DNA from 2 places in the Streptomyces sp. NPDC030021 genome. Region 1 is predicted to be linked to the other one. Evidence: riboswitches for the same ligand, from Rfam matches in the RefSeq annotation. Region 1 holds a riboswitch; the other holds the start of a gene.

What was found. Region 1 has a riboswitch for S-adenosylmethionine ahead of ACZ4YL_RS28955 (aminotransferase class V-fold PLP-dependent enzyme). Riboswitches for the same ligand answer to the same signal wherever they lie in the genome.
Region 2: linked by a shared signal. The riboswitch ahead of thrC (threonine synthase) and the one ahead of ACZ4YL_RS28955 (aminotransferase class V-fold PLP-dependent enzyme) in region 1 are both predicted to bind S-adenosylmethionine.

What each region holds. Positions count from the first base shown of each region.
Region 1 is NZ_JBVIAH010000016.1:213,362-221,771, forward strand. Features, by position in the region: gene ACZ4YL_RS28920 (L,D-transpeptidase) at 1-311, shown strand, start outside; gene ACZ4YL_RS28925 (hypothetical protein) at 430-831, opposite strand; gene ctaE (aa3-type cytochrome oxidase subunit III) at 1,031-1,651, shown strand; gene qcrC (cytochrome bc1 complex diheme cytochrome c subunit) at 1,728-2,537, shown strand; gene qcrA (cytochrome bc1 complex Rieske iron-sulfur subunit) at 2,534-3,592, shown strand; gene qcrB (cytochrome bc1 complex cytochrome b subunit) at 3,589-5,214, shown strand; gene trpD (anthranilate phosphoribosyltransferase) at 5,394-6,458, shown strand; SAM riboswitch class IV at 6,550-6,666, shown strand; gene ACZ4YL_RS28955 (aminotransferase class V-fold PLP-dependent enzyme) at 6,890-8,278, shown strand.
Region 2 is NZ_JBVIAH010000043.1:17,607-26,016, forward strand. Features, by position in the region: gene otsB (trehalose-phosphatase) at 1-755, shown strand, start outside; gene ACZ4YL_RS40860 (alpha,alpha-trehalose-phosphate synthase (UDP-forming)) at 864-2,294, opposite strand; gene ACZ4YL_RS40865 (glucosyl-3-phosphoglycerate synthase) at 2,341-3,291, opposite strand; SAM riboswitch class I at 3,477-3,634, shown strand; gene thrC (threonine synthase) at 3,652-4,926, shown strand; gene ACZ4YL_RS40875 (MoaD/ThiS family protein) at 5,013-5,291, shown strand; gene ACZ4YL_RS40880 (cold-shock protein) at 5,718-5,924, shown strand; gene groL (chaperonin GroEL) at 6,250-7,872, shown strand; gene ACZ4YL_RS40890 (Uma2 family endonuclease) at 7,970-8,410, opposite strand, start outside.

The sequences.
Region 1 (8,410 bases):
CCCGCGTCACCTGGAGTGGTGAATACGTCCACGCCGCGCCGTGGTCCGTCGGCTCCCAGGGCTACGAGAACGTCAGCCACGGCTGCACCGGCATGAGCACCGGCAACGCCGCCTGGTTCTACGAGAACATCACCGAGGGCGACGTCGTCAAGGTGATCAACAGCATCGGCGACGACATGGACGTCTTCGGCAACGGCTTCGGCGACTGGAACATGGACTGGAAGGACTGGCGCCAGGGCAGCGCCCTGCTCAAGGGCACCCAGGAAGGCCGCAGCCCGGTCGACCAGGCCCGCCTGCGCCCCACCGTCTAGGTGGCCCCGGGCCGGCCTCTCCCCCCGGACGCCGTCCGGGGGGGGAGAATCCCGGCCCATTCACCCGTACGGGCCCCTGCGGGGCACACACGGGCACACACGGGGCCCGCGGGACGGATCAGGCGTCCAGGGACAGACGGGTCCTCAGGAGGCCCGCCAGGGTGTCCGCGAACTGCACCGGGTCCACCGGAAGGGTCACGGCGGCGTCCGCGCGGCTCCACGTGGCCAGCCAGGCGTCCTGGGGGCGCCCCATCAGCAGCAGCACCGGCGGACACCGGAAGATCTCGTCTTTGATCTGCCGGCACACGCCCATGCCCCCGGCCGGAACCGCCTCGCCGTCCAGCACGCACACGTCGATTCCGCCCGCGTCCAGCTCCGTCAGGACCGCCGGCAGCGTCGCGCACTCCAGGAACTCCACCGGCGGCAGGTCCTCGGCGGGCCTGCGTCCTGCCGCCAGCCGCACCTGCTCCCGGGTGCCCGCGTCGTCGCTGTAGACCAGAACCCGCGCAGTCGCCCGCATTTCGTTCCTCCACGTGGCCGTGAATCACGTTGATGTTGCGCGGGATGCTACTCCTCCCGGTGCGCCGTCAACATCGGTTCGAACATGTCGCAGGTGACGGCGCGCAGGGCTCATCTGATGGGCCGTTCGGGCCTTGCACACGCCCCTGACACTCCGAACGGCACCCCCCGGGGTGAGGGCGGGATAAGCGACCGACATAATGTCGGTCGTGGCGACAGCAACGACAGTAGATACCGGGCACGCGCACCCGACGGTCAACCGGCCGAACCTCGTCAGCGTCGGAACCATCATCTGGTTGAGTTCCGAGCTGATGTTCTTCGCGGCCCTCTTCGCGATGTACTTCACCCTGCGATCCGTGATGGGTCCCGAGTTCTGGACGAAACAGGCCGAAGCCCTGAATCTTCCCTTCTCGGCGACGAACACGACGATCCTGGTGCTTTCCTCGCTCACCTGCCAGCTCGGCGTATTCGCCGCCGAGCGCGGTGACGTGAAGAAGCTCCGGACGTGGTTCATCATCACGTTCGTCATGGGTGCGATCTTCATTGGCGGCCAGGTGTTCGAGTACACCGAGCTGGTCAAGCATGAGGGCCTGTCCCTCTCGTCGGACCCCTACGGCTCGGTGTTCTACCTGACCACCGGCTTCCACGGTCTGCACGTGACGGGCGGTCTCATCGCCTTCCTGCTGGTCCTCGGCCGGACGTACGCGGCCAAGAGGTTCACCCACGAACAGGCCACGTCGGCCATCGTCGTGTCCTACTACTGGCACTTCGTCGACGTCGTCTGGATCGGCCTCTTCGCGACGATCTACCTGATCAAGTAGCGAACACGTCACCGGGCAAGACCCGGCACTCCATCCAGACACACCGACGCAGAAGATCCTGACACCGGGGTAATCCGTGAAAAAGCTCTCCGCACGACGACGCCATCCGCTGGCGGCGGTCGTCGTTCTACTCCTCGCGCTGGCGGCCACTGGGGGGCTGTACGCCGCCTTCGCCCCCGCGGGCAAGGCGCAGGCCGATGAAACCGCCCAGTCCCTCGCCATCGAGGAGGGCAAGAAGCTCTACGCCGTGGGTTGCGCAAGCTGCCACGGAACCGGCGGTCAGGGTTCCTCTGACGGCCCGAGCCTGGTCGGCGTCGGCTCCGCGGCCGTCGACTTCCAGGTGAGCACGGGCCGCATGCCCGCCCAGCAGCCCGGCGCCCAGGTGCCGAAGAAGCCCGTCATCTACGAGCAGGCGCAGATCGACCAGCTGGCCGCGTACATCGCGTCCCTCGGCGCCGGTCCGATCACGCCGACCGCGAAGCAGTACGACCCGGCGGGCGCCGACATCGCCAACGGTGGTGAGCTCTTCCGCAACAACTGCGCGCAGTGCCACAACTTCACCGGCGAAGGCGGCGCGCTGACGAACGGCAAGTACGCCCCCAACCTTGAGGGTGTCTCGCCGAAGCACATCTACGAGGCCATGCAGACCGGCCCGCAGAACATGCCCTCCTTCCCCGACAGCACCATGCCGGAGAAGCAGAAGAAGGACATCATCGCGTACCTCCAGAACGTCAACGGCGAGAAGTCGACCAGCCCCGGCGGCCTGAAGCTCGGTGGCCTCGGCCCCGTCTCCGAGGGTCTGTTCGGCTGGATCTTCGCCCTGGGTGCGCTGATCGCTGTCGCCGTCTGGGTCGCGGCCCACACCGCTAAGGCCAAGAAGTCATGAGTAGCCAAGAGATTCCCGAAGAGAAGCACCTGCCGAGCGAGCAGGGCGACGCCCACCACGGTGGCGTAGCGGTCGCGGACGACCCGTTCGCCGACCCGGGCCTGCCGGTCCACAAGCCCCGCATCCAGGACATCGACGAGCGGGCGGCGAAGCGCTCCGAGCGCACCGTCGCGATGCTCTTCATCCTGTCGATGCTGGCGACGATCGGCTTCATCGCGTCCTACGTGATCTTCCCGGTCGACAAGATCGTGTACATCTTCCCCATCGGGAAGGTCAGCGCGCTCAACTTCTCCCTGGGCATGACCCTGGGCGTGGCCCTCTTCTGCATCGGCGCGGGCGCGGTCCACTGGGCCCGCACCCTGATGTCCGACGTCGAGGTAGCCGCCGAGCGCCACGAGATCGCCGCCCCGCCGGAGGTCAAGGCGCAGGTCCTGCAGGACTTCGCCGACGGCGCGAGCGAGTCCGGCATCGGCCGCCGGCCCCTGATCCGCAACACGCTGCTCGGTGCGATGGCCATGGTGCCGCTCGCCGGCGTGATGCTGCTGCGCGACCTGGGCCCGCTGCCCGAGGAGAAGCTCCGCAAGACCCTGTGGGCCAAGGGCAAGCTGCTCATCAACGACAACACCAACGAGCCGCTGCGTCCCGAGGACGTGCTCGTCGGGTCGCTGACCTTCGCCAGGCCGGAAGGCCTGGAGGAGGAGCAGCACGACTTCCAGGTCCAGATCGCCAAGGCTGCCCTGATGATCGTCCGCATTCAGCCGGACGACATCAAGGACAAGAAGGAACTGGAGTGGTCCCACGACGGGATCGTGGCCTACTCCAAGATCTGCACCCACGTCGGCTGCCCGATCAGCCTGTACGAGCAGCAGACGCACCACGTGCTCTGCCCGTGCCACCAGTCCACCTTCGACCTCTCCGACGGCGCCCGTGTCATCTTCGGCCCGGCCGGTCACGCGCTTCCGCAGCTGCGGATCGGCGTGAATGACGAAGGCTTCCTCGAAGCGCTTGGCGACTTCGAAGTGCCCGTCGGTCCTGCATTCTGGGAGCGCGGATGAGCACCAGCGACAACAACGAGCGCAAAGCGCCGGCCGGCGAGCGCGTAGCGGACTGGGCGGACGGCCGCCTGGGCATCTACGGCCTGGCCAAGGCCAACATGCGCAAGATCTTCCCGGACCACTGGTCCTTCATGCTGGGTGAGATCTGCCTCTACAGCTTCATCATCATCATCCTCACGGGTGTGTACCTGACGCTGTTCTTCCACCCGAGCATGAACGAGGTCGTGTACCACGGCTCGTACGTGCCGATGCAGGGCGTCATGATGTCCGAGGCCTTCGCCTCGACGCTGGACATCAGCTTCGACGTCCGCGGTGGCCTGCTGATCCGTCAGATCCACCACTGGGCGGCGCTGATCTTCGTCGCGGCGATGATCGTGCACATGATGCGCGTCTTCTTCACCGGCGCGTTCCGCAAGCCGCGTGAGGTCAACTGGATCTTCGGCTTCCTGCTGCTGGTCCTCGGCATGTTCACCGGCTTCACCGGTTACTCGCTGCCGGACGACCTGCTCTCGGGTACCGGTGTCCGCTTCATGCAGGGCGCCATCCTGTCCGTCCCGGTCGTCGGCACGTACCTGTCGATGTTCCTGTTCGGCGGGGAGTTCCCGGGCGGCGACTTCGTCGCGCGGTTCTACTCGGTGCACATCCTGCTGCTGCCCGGCATCATGATGGGCCTGCTCGTGGCCCACCTGATCCTGGTCTTCTACCACAAGCACACCCAGTTCGCGGGTCCCGGCAAGACGAACAACAACGTCGTCGGCATGCCGCTGCTGCCGGTCTACATGGCCAAGGCCGGAGGCTTCTTCTTCCTGGTCTTCGGTGTCATCGCGGCCGTCGCGGCCATCGCCACGATCAACCCGATCTGGGCGCTCGGCCCGTACCGCCCGGACCACGTGTCCACCGGTGCGCAGCCCGACTGGTACATGGGTATGCCGGAAGGCCTGATCCGAGCCATGCCCGGCTGGGAGATCAACCTGTGGGGCCACACGCTCGTCCTGGGCGTTTTCATCCCGCTGCTGCTCTTCCCGCTTGTGCTGGGCTCGATCGCCGCCTGGCCGTTCATCGAGTCCTGGGTCACCGGGGACAAGCGCGAGCACCACATCCTGGACCGCCCGCGCAACGTCCCGACCCGTACGGGCTTCGGTGTCGCCTGGATCGCGGAGTACATCGTGCTCCTCATCGGCGGTGGCAACGACATGTTCGCCCAGTACTTCCACCTGTCGATCAACTCGATCACCTGGTTCGTCCGGATCGGCTTCTTCGTCGTCCCGGTCCTCGCCTTCATCGTCACCAAGCGGATCTGCCTCGGCCTCCAGCGCCGGGACCACGACAAGGTGCTGCACGGTCGCGAGACCGGCATCATCAAGCGTCTGCCGCACGGTGAGTTCGTCGAGGTCCACGAGCCGCTCCCGGCGGGCCAGCTGCACAAGCTCACCGCGCACGAGCAGTACAAGCCGATCGAGATCGGCCCGACGGTCGACGAGAACGGTGTCGAGCGCAAGGTGAAGGCCGCCGAGAAGCTGCGCGCGAAGCTCAGCAAGGGCTTCTACGGCGAGAACAACCAGATTCCGAAGCCCACGGTGGAGGAATACAAGGAGATCCAGGCCGGCCACGGCCACCACTGATCCCCGTATGAACGCATGAGGGACTGATTCCGGTCAGTCCTGGTGTCGCCACGGCGAGAGCCCCGTCCAGTGTCTGGACGGGGCTCTTTGCCGTAACCGGGGCTGGATAGGCTGAACCCTGACCGATCAGACGTGGGCGCCAGAATATGGGGACGGCCCACCGACAGCAGGAGCGGACCATGAACGTTGCGACCCCGGCAGGCGGCGACAGCGTGGCGGCCCGTGGCTGGCCGGGCGTTCTCGACGCTCTGCTGACCGGCCGGGACCTGCGTGCGGAGGACACCGCCTGGGCCATGGACCGGATCATGCGGGGGGAGGCCACCGACGCCCAGATCGCCGGCTTCACGGTCGCGCTGCGGGCCAAGGGGGAGACGGTCGAGGAGATCAACGGCCTCGTACGGGCGATGTACGCGCACGCCAACCTGATCGAGGTGCCGGGCCGCACGGTGGACATCGTCGGCACCGGCGGCGACGGGGCCAAAACGGTGAACATCTCCACGATGTCGGCGATCGTGGTGGCCGGTACCGGCGCCAAGGTCGTCAAGCACGGCAACCGGGCCGCGTCCTCCGCGAGCGGCTCCTCGGACGTCCTGGAAAAGCTCGGGGTCAACCTCCAGCTGAGCCGCGAGCGGGTCGTGGAGGTCGCCGAGGAGGCCGGCATCACCTTCTGCTTCGCGGTCAAGTTCCACCCGGCACTGCGCCATGTGGCCGCGGCCCGCAAGGAACTGGGCATCCGGACCTTCTTCAACGCGCTGGGCCCGCTGACCAACCCGGCCCGGGTGCGCGCCCAGGCGACCGGCGTGGCCGATCCCCGGATGGCCCCGATCATCGCGGGCGTGCTCGCCGAGCGGGGCTCGTCCGCGCTGGTCTTCCGCGGTGACGACGGCCTGGACGAACTGACCACGACGTCGACCTCGCGCATCTGGTGGGTCGGCGACGGCAAGGTCTCCGAGCGGGCCTTCGACCCCCGTGACGTGGGCATCTCCCTGGTCGACGTCTCCGCCCTGGCCGGCGGGGACCCCTCGTACAACGCGGACGTGGCCCGCCGCCTGCTGGCCGGCGAGACCGGACCGGTCCGCGACGCCGTGCTGCTGAACTCGGCGGCGGCCCTGGTGGCCCTCGACCCGGGCCCCGGCAGCCTGGAGGAGCAGATCACGGCCGGTATCGCCCGTGCGGCGGAGTCCATCGACTCGGGTGCGGCGCGGGCGGCCCTGGAACGCTGGGTGACGGCCAGCAACGCGTAGCGGTGTGAGAACGGCGTGAAAGCAACGACCCCGGTCCGCCATTCGGACCGGGGTCTTGCGTTCGGGCGATCTTGTGGCAGGATGCTGACCAGGTCACGAGTGACAGCGTTTAGGCCCCGGCTTGCTGTCCGGCAACCCTCCTTCCGTGGCGGGGTGCCCCGGGTGATGACCAGGTCGTAGGCAGCAAGGCCTACGGCAAGCGCGGATCCCTCGACGCCAGGGGTCCTGGTCTTCTCGAGGAGCTTTTTCCGTGAGCAAGCGAATGCGATAGGGCGGCTCCGCCCCTACTTCACCCCTCGGATCAGGGTCACTTCCGTGTACCCCCGCCCAGCGCGGACCGAGGACCCTCCCGTACCCCGGACGGCCGCAGCGCCGTACCCGCGTACGGGCACACCGAAGCCATTCAGCCCTGCCTGCCGGGAGACACCGCCATGTCCGCAACCCTGAACGCCGCCGTCGCCACCACCGCCGCAGCCACCGTCGACCCCGCCTGTGCCGAGCCGCTCGCGGTCCTCGGCCGGGACGTCACCGTCCCGCTCGTCACCGGCGGCGAGGTCACCTACGCGGCCCTCGACTACGCGGCCAGCGCCCCCGCCCTGCAGCGGGTCTGGGACGACGTGGCCGCGTACGCCCCGTACTACGGCAGCGTGCACCGCGGCGCCGGATACCTCTCGCAGCTCTCCACCGACCTCTTCGAGCAGAGCCGGGTCACCGTCGCCGAGTTCCTCGACTGCCGGCCCACCGACCAGGTCGTCTTCACCCGGTCCACCACCGACTCGCTGAACCTGCTCGCCGCCGTACTCCCCGCCGACTGCCAGGTGTTCGTCTTCGAGACCGAGCACCACGCCTCCCTGCTGCCGTGGGTCGACGCACAGGTCACCTACCTCAACGCGCCGCGCACCCCCGCCGAGGCCGTCGCCACCCTGGAGCGGGCGCTCGCCGACCGCGACCCTCACGGTCCCGCGCTGGTCTGCGTCACCGGCGCCTCCAACGTCACCGGCGAGCTGTGGCCGGTCAAGGAACTCGCCGCCGCCGCGCACGCCCACGGCGCGCGCATCGTGCTGGACGCCGCCCAACTGGCCCCGCACCACCCCGTCTCCGTGCAGGAGCTGGACGTCGACTGGGTCGCCTTCTCCGGGCACAAGCTCTACGCGCCCTTCGGCTCGGGCGTGCTCGCCGGACGCGCGGACTGGCTGCAGGAAGCGCAGCCGTACCTGGCCGGAGGCGGGGCCTCCCGCAAGGTGGCCCGGCGCGAGGACGGCGGCGTGGACGTCGAGTGGCACACCACCGCGGCCCGCCACGAGGCCGGCTCCCCGAACGTCATCGGCGTCTACTCCATCGCCTCGGCCTGCAAGGCCCTGACCGAGGCCGGCTTCGAGAACCTCGTCGCCCGCGAGCAGCACCTCATCGCGAAGGTCCGCAGCGGCCTGGCGGAGGTCCCGGCGGTCCGGATCCTCTCCCTCTTCGGGGACGACGCCCCGCGGGTCGGCGTCATCTCCTTCGTGGTGGACGGCTGGAACAGCTCCCACTTCGCCGCCGCGCTGTCCGCCGAGTACGGGATCGGCGTCCGCGACGGCCTGTTCTGCGCCCACCCGCTGGTCCGCACCCTGCTGGGCAGCGAGCCGCAGGCCCAGGGCGAATGCGGAGCCCCCGAGGCGGCGCCGGGGGAGCGCTCGCTGAACGCGATCCGCGTCAGCTTCGGCGCCGGGACCCCCGACGAGCACGTCGACCGCTTCGTCGGCGCCGTGAGGGAACTGGTCACCACCGGAGCCAAGTGGCAGTACCGCACGGAGGAAGGCCGCTGCGTACCCGCCGTGTGACCTGCGGTCCGCTCGGCGGTGTGCGGTACGGCTCTGCCCTTGCCTCGGTCCCTTGCGGGGGGCTTGGCGGTGTGCGGCGGGTCCGGATCCATGCCGGGCTCCGCCCGGACCCGCGCCTCAATCGCCGGCGGG
Region 2 (8,410 bases), on a different contig from region 1:
TCGCACTGGACTTCGACGGCACCCTCGCCGACATCGTCCCGGACCCGGACCAGGCCCGAGCCCACCCCGGAGCCGTCCCGGCCCTGTCCGTACTCGCCCCCGAGGTCGACTCGGTGGCGGTGATCACCGGACGGCCGGCGGGCGTCGCCGTCCGCTACGGGGGCTTCGCCGGAGTCCCCGGCCTGCAGCACCTGGTCGTCCTCGGCCACTACGGAGCCGAACGGTGGGACGCCGTCAGCGGCATCGTCCACGCGCCCGCCGAGCACCCCGGGGTGGCGGCGGTCCGGGCGGAGCTGCCGGGGTTCCTGGACTCCATCGGGGCCTGGCGCGGCACCTGGATCGAGGAGAAGGGCCGGGCACTGGCCGTGCACACCCGGCGGGCGGAGGATCCGGCGGCGGCCTTCGCGGCGCTGCGGGAGCCGCTGGCGGAGCTCGCGGCGCGGCACGGGCTGATGGTCGAGCCGGGGCGGGCGGTGCTGGAGCTGAGGCCGCCCGGCATGGACAAGGGCGTCGCCCTGACCGAGTTCCTGGCGGAGCGGGGCGCGGAGGCGGTGCTGTACGCGGGCGACGACCTGGGTGACCTGGCGGCGTACTCGGCGGTCGAGAAGCGCCGGGCCGAGGGCCTGCCGGGGCTGCTGGTGTGCAGTGGCTCCGCCGAGGTCCCCGAGCTCGCCGCGCGGGCCGACCTGGTCCTCCCGGGCCCGGGCACGGTCGCCGCCTTCCTGGCCGCCCTGGCCACCGCCATCCGTACCTGAGCGTCCGCTGCGGGGGCGCTGCCCCCGGACCCCCGCGCCTCAAACGCCGGCGAGGCTGGAATGGCGGGGTCTGGGGCGGAGCCCCAGCAGCGGCGCTGCAGGGATGGCTCAGGCCAGGGCCGACAGCTGGGCTTTGAACCAGGCCGTCGGGGGGAGGGACGTCGCCGCCGCCGCGAGGCGTTTGGTGCGTTCCGCGCGCTCACCCACCGGCATGGCCAGCGCCGCGTGGAGCGCGTCCGCCGTCGCCGTCACGTCGAACGGGTTCACCGTCAGCGCGTCCTGGCGGAGCTCCTCGTACGCCCCCGCCCCGGTGGACAGCACCAGCACGCACCCCGCCTCCGACACCACCGGGATCTCCTTCGCCACCAGGTTCATCCCGTCCCGCACCGGGTTCACCAGCGCCACGTCCGCCAGCCGGTACGCCGCCAGCGAGCGTGCGAAGTCGTCCTTCACCGACACCAGCACCGGCTGCCAGTCCTCCGTACCGAACTCCGCGTTGATCTCCGCCGCCAGCTCCGCCACCGCCGCCGTGTACTCCCGGTACACCGTCAGGTCCTGCCGCGACGGGTACGCCGACGCGAGGTGGACCACCCGGCCCCGCCACTGCGGGCGCGTGGTCAGCAGTTCCCGGTAGGCCAGCAGGCCGCGCAGGATGTTCTTCGACAGCTCCGTGCGGTCCACGCGGACGATCGTCCGCAGGCCGTCGACCTCCGCCCGCAGCTCCGCCAGCTTGGCGTTCACCTCCGGCCGGTGCGCCAGCGCCCGCAGCTCGTCCCCGTCCACGCCCAGTGGGTACGCGCGCACGTGCGTGGTGCGGGTGGACCACACCGTGTACCGGCGGTGCTCCACCACCGAGCCGTCGCGCACCTCGGACCGCCCCCACGCGTCGTCGAGCCGCGCCGAGCCCAGGAACTCGGCCGCCCACGCCTCGGTGTGGAAGCCGAGCACGTCCGCGCCGAGCATGCCCCACAGCAGGGTCTCGCGGACCACGTCCGGCAGGATGGCGAGATAGCCGGGCGCGGCCCACGGGGTGTGCGTGAAGTGCGCGATCCGCAGGTCGGGGCGGAGCACCCGCAGCAGTCCGGGCACCAGGGCCAGGTGGTAGTCCTGGACCAGCACCTGCGCGCCCTCGGCGGCCTCCTCGGCCAGGGCCTCGGCGAAGGCGTGGTTGTAGCGCTCGTACGACTCCCACTGCCGCCGGAACTCGGCGTCGAAGACCGGCTCGCGCGGAATGTCGTACAGGTGGTGGTGCGTGAACCACAGCACAGAATTGGCGATCCCGTTGTACGCGTCGTCATACATCGTGGGATCGATGTCCAGCATCCGGACGCCCGGCTCGGCCACGCCCCGGCGGACCGCCTCCCGGTCCGCGTCCGACAGCGCCGCGCAGATCCACAGCGCCTCCGGCTGCTCGGCGAGGGCCGTGGAGAGTCCGGAGACGAGACCGCCTCCGCCGCGCCGGGCACTGAGCGTCCCGTCCTCTGCGAGGGCGTAGGAGAGGGGGCCGCGGTTCGCTGCGACGAGCACCTGGGAAGCCATGCGGCCAACCTAGCCCGGCCCGGGCCCGCTCAAACCGTACGTTCCCTCACGCCACGCGACGCAGCGCGTACTCCTTGATGCCCGCCATCGGCGGCCGCTCCTCCGTGTCCACGGGATGCGTCCGCGGTACGAAGCCCTCCGGCCCGCGCTCGAACTGCGTGAGCTCCGGCCGTACGAGGTGCCCGCGCGAGAGCCGTACCTGGGCGGTGCGGTAGATCGCAGCGGCCATCCGGCCCAGCGCCTGCCCGTCCTGGTGGCGGTGGACCCGTACGCCCACGTCCACCTGGGCCAGCGCGTCCAGCCCGACCGTGTGCAGCGCGTCGACCAGCAGGCCCAGCTCGACGCCGTACCCGACGGGGAACGGCAGCCGTTCCAGCAGGGAGCGGCGTACGGCGTACTCGCCGCCCAGCGGCTGCACGAAGCCGGCCAGTTGCGGCCAGTGGAGGTTGAGGAGCGGGCGGGCGACCAGCTCGGTGACCCGGCCGCCCTGCCCCGGGGCGTCCCCGAGCGGGCGGTCGTACATCGCCTTGACGAACTGCACGTCGGGATCGGTCAGCAGCGGTCCGACGATGCCGGAGACGAAGGTGGCGGAGAAGTCCCGCAGGTCGGCGTCGACGAAGCAGACGATGTCCCCGCCGGTGGCCAGCAGCGAGCGCCACAGCACCTCGCCCTTGCCGGGCAGCGCCGGGAGGCGGGGCAGGATCTCGTCGCGGTGCACCACCCGGGCCCCGGCCTTCGCCGCGACCTCCGCGGTCCGGTCGGCGGAGCCCGAGTCGATGACGACCAGCTCGTCGACCAGGGGGACCGGCAGTCCCTCGATCAGCTCACGCCGGACGGTCTCGACGATCGCGCCGACCGTCGCCTCCTCGTCCAGCGCGGGCAGCACGACGCTGACCGTGGTCCCGGCCGCCCGTTTCCGGTCGAGCAGCTGGGCGAGCGGTCGGTCGGCGGCGGACCAGGAGCGGTCGGCCAGCCATCGCTCCACCTCTTCCAGCACTCTCAGCACTCCCTGCGTGTCGGCGATATTCGCCCTTATGTGATCCATCTCGCGGTTCGGACGGCTGTCTCAACCGCCCGGGCCTTCGGTTACAGTCTTGAACAACGCGAAGGACCACCGCATGCCGGGGGTCCCCGCCTACAAACGCACCGGCGCGCCATAGAGCGCGTGTGCCGGTGCCATACCGCTCATCCAGAGGGGCAGAGGGACACGGCCCGTTGAAGCCCCGGCAACCCTCCAGTCGGTTCTCGCGATCGCGCGTCAGCGCTCGTCAGCGAGGTCCCCGGCTAGGGAAGGTGCCAATTCCGTCTCATGGCGAAGTGCGCCATGGGGAAGATGAGGAGAAAGGGCCTCGCCATCATGGCTGCACAGACTGTCGCCACCTCTGTTGATCTCGGACCTGCCACCGGCCTTTCCTGTCGCGAGTGCGGTACCCGCTTCGAACTCGGCCCCATCTTCGCGTGCGCCGAGTGCTTCGGACCGCTGGAAGTCGCCTACGACCTCCCGACCGGTGACCCCGAGGCCCTGCGCGCCGCGATCGAGGCCGGCCCGAACAACATCTGGCGCTACGCGCCGCTGCTGCCCGTCCCCGCGGACGTGGCCGCCAAGCCCAGCCTGAACCCCGGCTTCACCAAGCTCGTGGACGCGGCCAACCTGGCCAAGGAGCTGGGCATCACCGGCAAGCTCTACGTCAAGGACGACTCCGGCAACCCGACGCACTCCTTCAAGGACCGCGTCGTGGCCATCGCCGTCGAGGCCGCCCGCGCCTTCGGCTTCACCACCCTGTCCTGCTCCTCGACCGGCAACCTGGCCGGCGCCGTCGGCGCCGCGGCCGCCCGGGCCGGCTTCCGCTCCTGCGTGTTCATCCCGCACGACCTGGAGCAGGGCAAGGTCGTCATGGCCGGTGTGTACGGCGGCGACCTGGTCGGCATCGAGGGCAACTACGACGACGTGAACCGCTTCTGCTCCGAGCTCATCGGCGACCCGCTGGGCGAGGGCTGGGGCTTCGTCAACGTCAACCTGCGCCCGTACTACGGCGAGGGCTCCAAGACGCTCGCGTACGAGATCTGCGAGCAGCTCGGCTGGCAGCTGCCCGACCAGATCGTGATCCCGATCGCGTCCGGCTCGCAGCTGACGAAGATCGACAAGGGTCTGCAGGAGCTCATCAAGCTCGGCCTCGTCGAGGACAAGCCGTACAAGATCTTCGGCGCCCAGGCCGAGGGCTGCTCCCCGGTGTCCACCGCCTTCAAGGCCGGTCACGACGTGGTCCGCCCGCAGAAGCCGAACACCATCGCCAAGTCGCTGGCCATCGGCAACCCGGCGGACGGCCCGTACGTCCTGGACATCGCCCGCCGCACCGGCGGTTTCGTCGAGGACGTCACCGACGAGCAGGTGGTCGAGGCCATCAAGATCCTCGCGCAGACCGAGGGCATCTTCGGCGAGACCGCGGGCGGTGTGACCGTCGGCGTGACGAAGAAGCTCATCGACAACGGGCAGCTCGACCCGACGCTGACCACCGTCGTCCTCAACACCGGTGACGGCCTCAAGACCCTGGAGGCGGTGGCCGCGGACAGCGGGCAGACCGCCACCATCCGCCCGAGCCTGGACGCGTTCCGCGCCGCCGGCCTGGCCTAGGGGGCGTCCGGCGGGTCATGGTCGGGCCTGACCCGCCGGACACCCCCTCCCCTTCTCCTCCGCCCTACCGGAAAGGCAGTAGCGCCATGAGCGTCAACGTCCGCATCCCCACCATCCTGCGCACCTACACCGGCGGCGTCGCCGAGGTCCCGGCCGAGGGTACGACCCTCGCCGAGGTCATCGAGTCCCTGGAGAAGAACCACCCGGGCATCGCCGCGCGCGTCCTGGACGACCAGGGCAAGCTGCGCCGTTTCGTGAACGTCTACGTCAACGACGACGACGTGCGCTTCGAGGGCGGGCTGCAGGCTGCGACGCCCGACGGCGCCGGCGTCTCGATCATCCCGGCCGTCGCCGGCGGTTGCTGATTCTCCGGTTCTCTCCCGGTTCTCCCGGGTCACCGCTCAGGTGACACGCGCAAACCGAAATTGCCCCCTCCGCTAAAAACGGAGGGGGCAATTCTGCTTGATTGGGCACGGTAGGGTTGGGGAAGTCCCCTCCGCTGTTCTTGCCCCCTGCATATGAACGGGCCGCGCAAGGGTCGACATCGGGCCAACATGCGAGTGCGGTATGAGGCTTTGGCGAGATATGTCAGGCCCGAGTTGCCCGGGAGTATGGCAAATTTTCACTCTATTTCAATCTTTCTCGGTGTCCAGAATTCTCATCGGATTGACCTGTTGCAGACAGCATCCGCGCAGATACATTCAGCCTCGGTCGACGCGTTCCGACGCAAGTTCTGACCCGGGATCGTGAAGTGCGTTCCTGCGCAAGGGCCAGTAATAGGGGAGTTAGGCATGGCTCAGGGCACCGTCAAGTGGTTCAACGCGGAGAAGGGCTACGGCTTCATCGCGGTCGACGGTGGTGCGGATGTGTTCGTCCACTACAGCGCCATCCAGATGGACGGGTACCGCACCCTTGAAGAGGGTCAGCGGGTCGAGTTCGAGATCTCGCAGGGCCAGAAGGGTCCGCAGGCGGACATGGTCAAGCTCGCACTCGGCTAGTCCTGGCGCGATCGACCACCGATGCACAGTCTTCAGCGAAGACCTGGAACACCACGAGGGGCCCACATCCTGGACACGGGATGGGGGCCCCTCGTGCGTAGGCCCGGTAGTGGCGGGGTGTTGCCCCAAGCCGCTTGCACTCGGGGGGGTCGAGTGCTAATCATTGGCGTTAGCACTCTCCTGGTGAGAGTGCTACTGAAACGAGGACCGGGTCGGTGAGGCCCGCAGGGTCCGGTGGGAAGGAACCGCCGGGCACGCAGGCCGTCCGTCGCGGGCGCGGGCGCGGTCCGGAGCAATCCACCGCTGTCCGGGAGGACCACTTCAGATGGCCAAGATCATTGCGTTCGACGAGGAGGCCCGCCGCGGCCTCGAGCGTGGGATGAACCAGCTCGCCGACGCCGTCAAGGTCACCCTTGGCCCCAAGGGTCGCAACGTCGTCCTTGAGAAGAAGTGGGGCGCCCCCACGATCACCAACGATGGTGTCTCCATCGCCAAGGAGATCGAGCTCGAGGACCCGTACGAGAAGATCGGCGCCGAGCTGGTCAAGGAAGTCGCCAAGAAGACGGACGACGTCGCCGGCGACGGTACGACCACCGCCACCGTTCTCGCCCAGGCGCTCGTCCGCGAGGGTCTGCGCAACGTGGCCGCGGGTGCGAACCCGATGGCCCTCAAGCGTGGTATCGAGAAGGCCGTCGAGGCCGTCTCCGCCGCCCTGCTCGCCCAGGCCAAGGATGTCGAGACCAAGGAGCAGATCGCTTCCACGGCCTCCATCTCCGCCGCCGACACCCAGATCGGCGAGCTCATCGCCGAGGCCATGGACAAGGTCGGCAAGGAAGGCGTCATCACCGTCGAGGAGTCCCAGACCTTCGGTCTGGAGCTGGAGCTCACCGAGGGTATGCGCTTCGACAAGGGCTACATCTCGGCGTACTTCGCCACCGACATGGAGCGCATGGAGTCGTCCCTCGACGACCCGTACATCCTGATCGTCAACTCCAAGATCGGCTCGGTCAAGGACCTGCTGCCGCTCCTGGAGAAGGTCATGCAGTCCGGCAAGCCGCTGCTGATCATCGCCGAGGACGTCGAGGGCGAGGCCCTGTCGACCCTGGTCGTCAACAAGATCCGTGGCACCTTCAAGTCCGTCGCCGTCAAGGCCCCGGGCTTCGGTGACCGCCGCAAGGCCATGCTCGGTGACATCGCCATCCTCACGGGCGGCACGGTCATCTCCGAGGAGGTCGGCCTCAAGCTGGAGAACGCCGGTCTCGACCTGCTCGGCCGCGCCCGCAAGGTCGTCATCACCAAGGACGAGACCACCATCGTCGACGGTGCCGGTGACAGCGACCAGGTCGCCGGTCGCGTGAACCAGATCCGCGCCGAGATCGAGAACTCCGACTCGGACTACGACCGCGAGAAGCTCCAGGAGCGCCTCGCGAAGCTGGCCGGCGGCGTGGCCGTCATCAAGGCCGGTGCCGCGACCGAGGTCGAGCTCAAGGAGCGCAAGCACCGCATCGAGGACGCCGTTCGCAACGCGAAGGCGGCCGTCGAGGAGGGCATCGTCGCCGGTGGTGGCGTGGCCCTGCTGCAGGCCTCCGCGGTCTTCGACAAGCTGGAGCTTGAGGGTGACGAGGCGACCGGCGCCAACGCCGTGAAGCTCGCGCTGGAGGCCCCGCTCAAGCAGATCGCCGTCAACGGTGGTCTTGAGGGTGGCGTCGTCGTCGAGAAGGTGCGCAACCTGCCGATCGGTCACGGCCTGAACGCCGCGACCGGCGAGTACGTCGACATGATCGCCGAGGGCATCATCGACCCGGCGAAGGTCACGCGCTCCGCGCTGCAGAACGCCGCGTCGATCGCCGCGCTGTTCCTGACGACCGAGGCCGTCATCGCCGACAAGCCCGAGAAGGCCGGTGCCCCCGCGGGCGGCGGCATGCCGGGTGGTGACATGGACTTCTGATCGACCCCGGCTCCGGCCACTGGTTGATCGGCTGTTCTCGAACGAGGGCGGCACCCCCACGGGGGTGCCGCCCTCGGGCGTTTCCAGGTTCCCGGAATCAGAAGCCGGTGGTGTCGATCGCGAAGTCGAACGGCTCCGGGACGTGCAGGGGCTTGCCGAAGGACACCGTCGTGCGGGAGCGGTACCCGTGCGGGGAGGGGTCCCAGAAGCAGGTGATCTCCGAGTCCTGCATGTCGACGACCAGGTAGACGGGTACGAGACGTCCGTAGACGTCGAGCTTCTCGTTCCAGTCGGCGTCTTTGGTGGAGACGGACGTGAACTCTCCGACCAGGGACAGTGCCGCTCCGTCCGCATGAAGCCCGTCCTCTTCGAAGGCTGCCTCGTCCGCGACATACAGGTCCGGTCCGTAGCCGCGCTCTGCCGAGGGGAACCGGAAGAGGAAGGGGGAGGTGTCAGCGAAGTGACCTTCGGGCACGTGGGACTGGAGCTGCTCGCGCAACAGGCGCATGCGACGGGAGTAGCGCAGCCTGGAAAACGG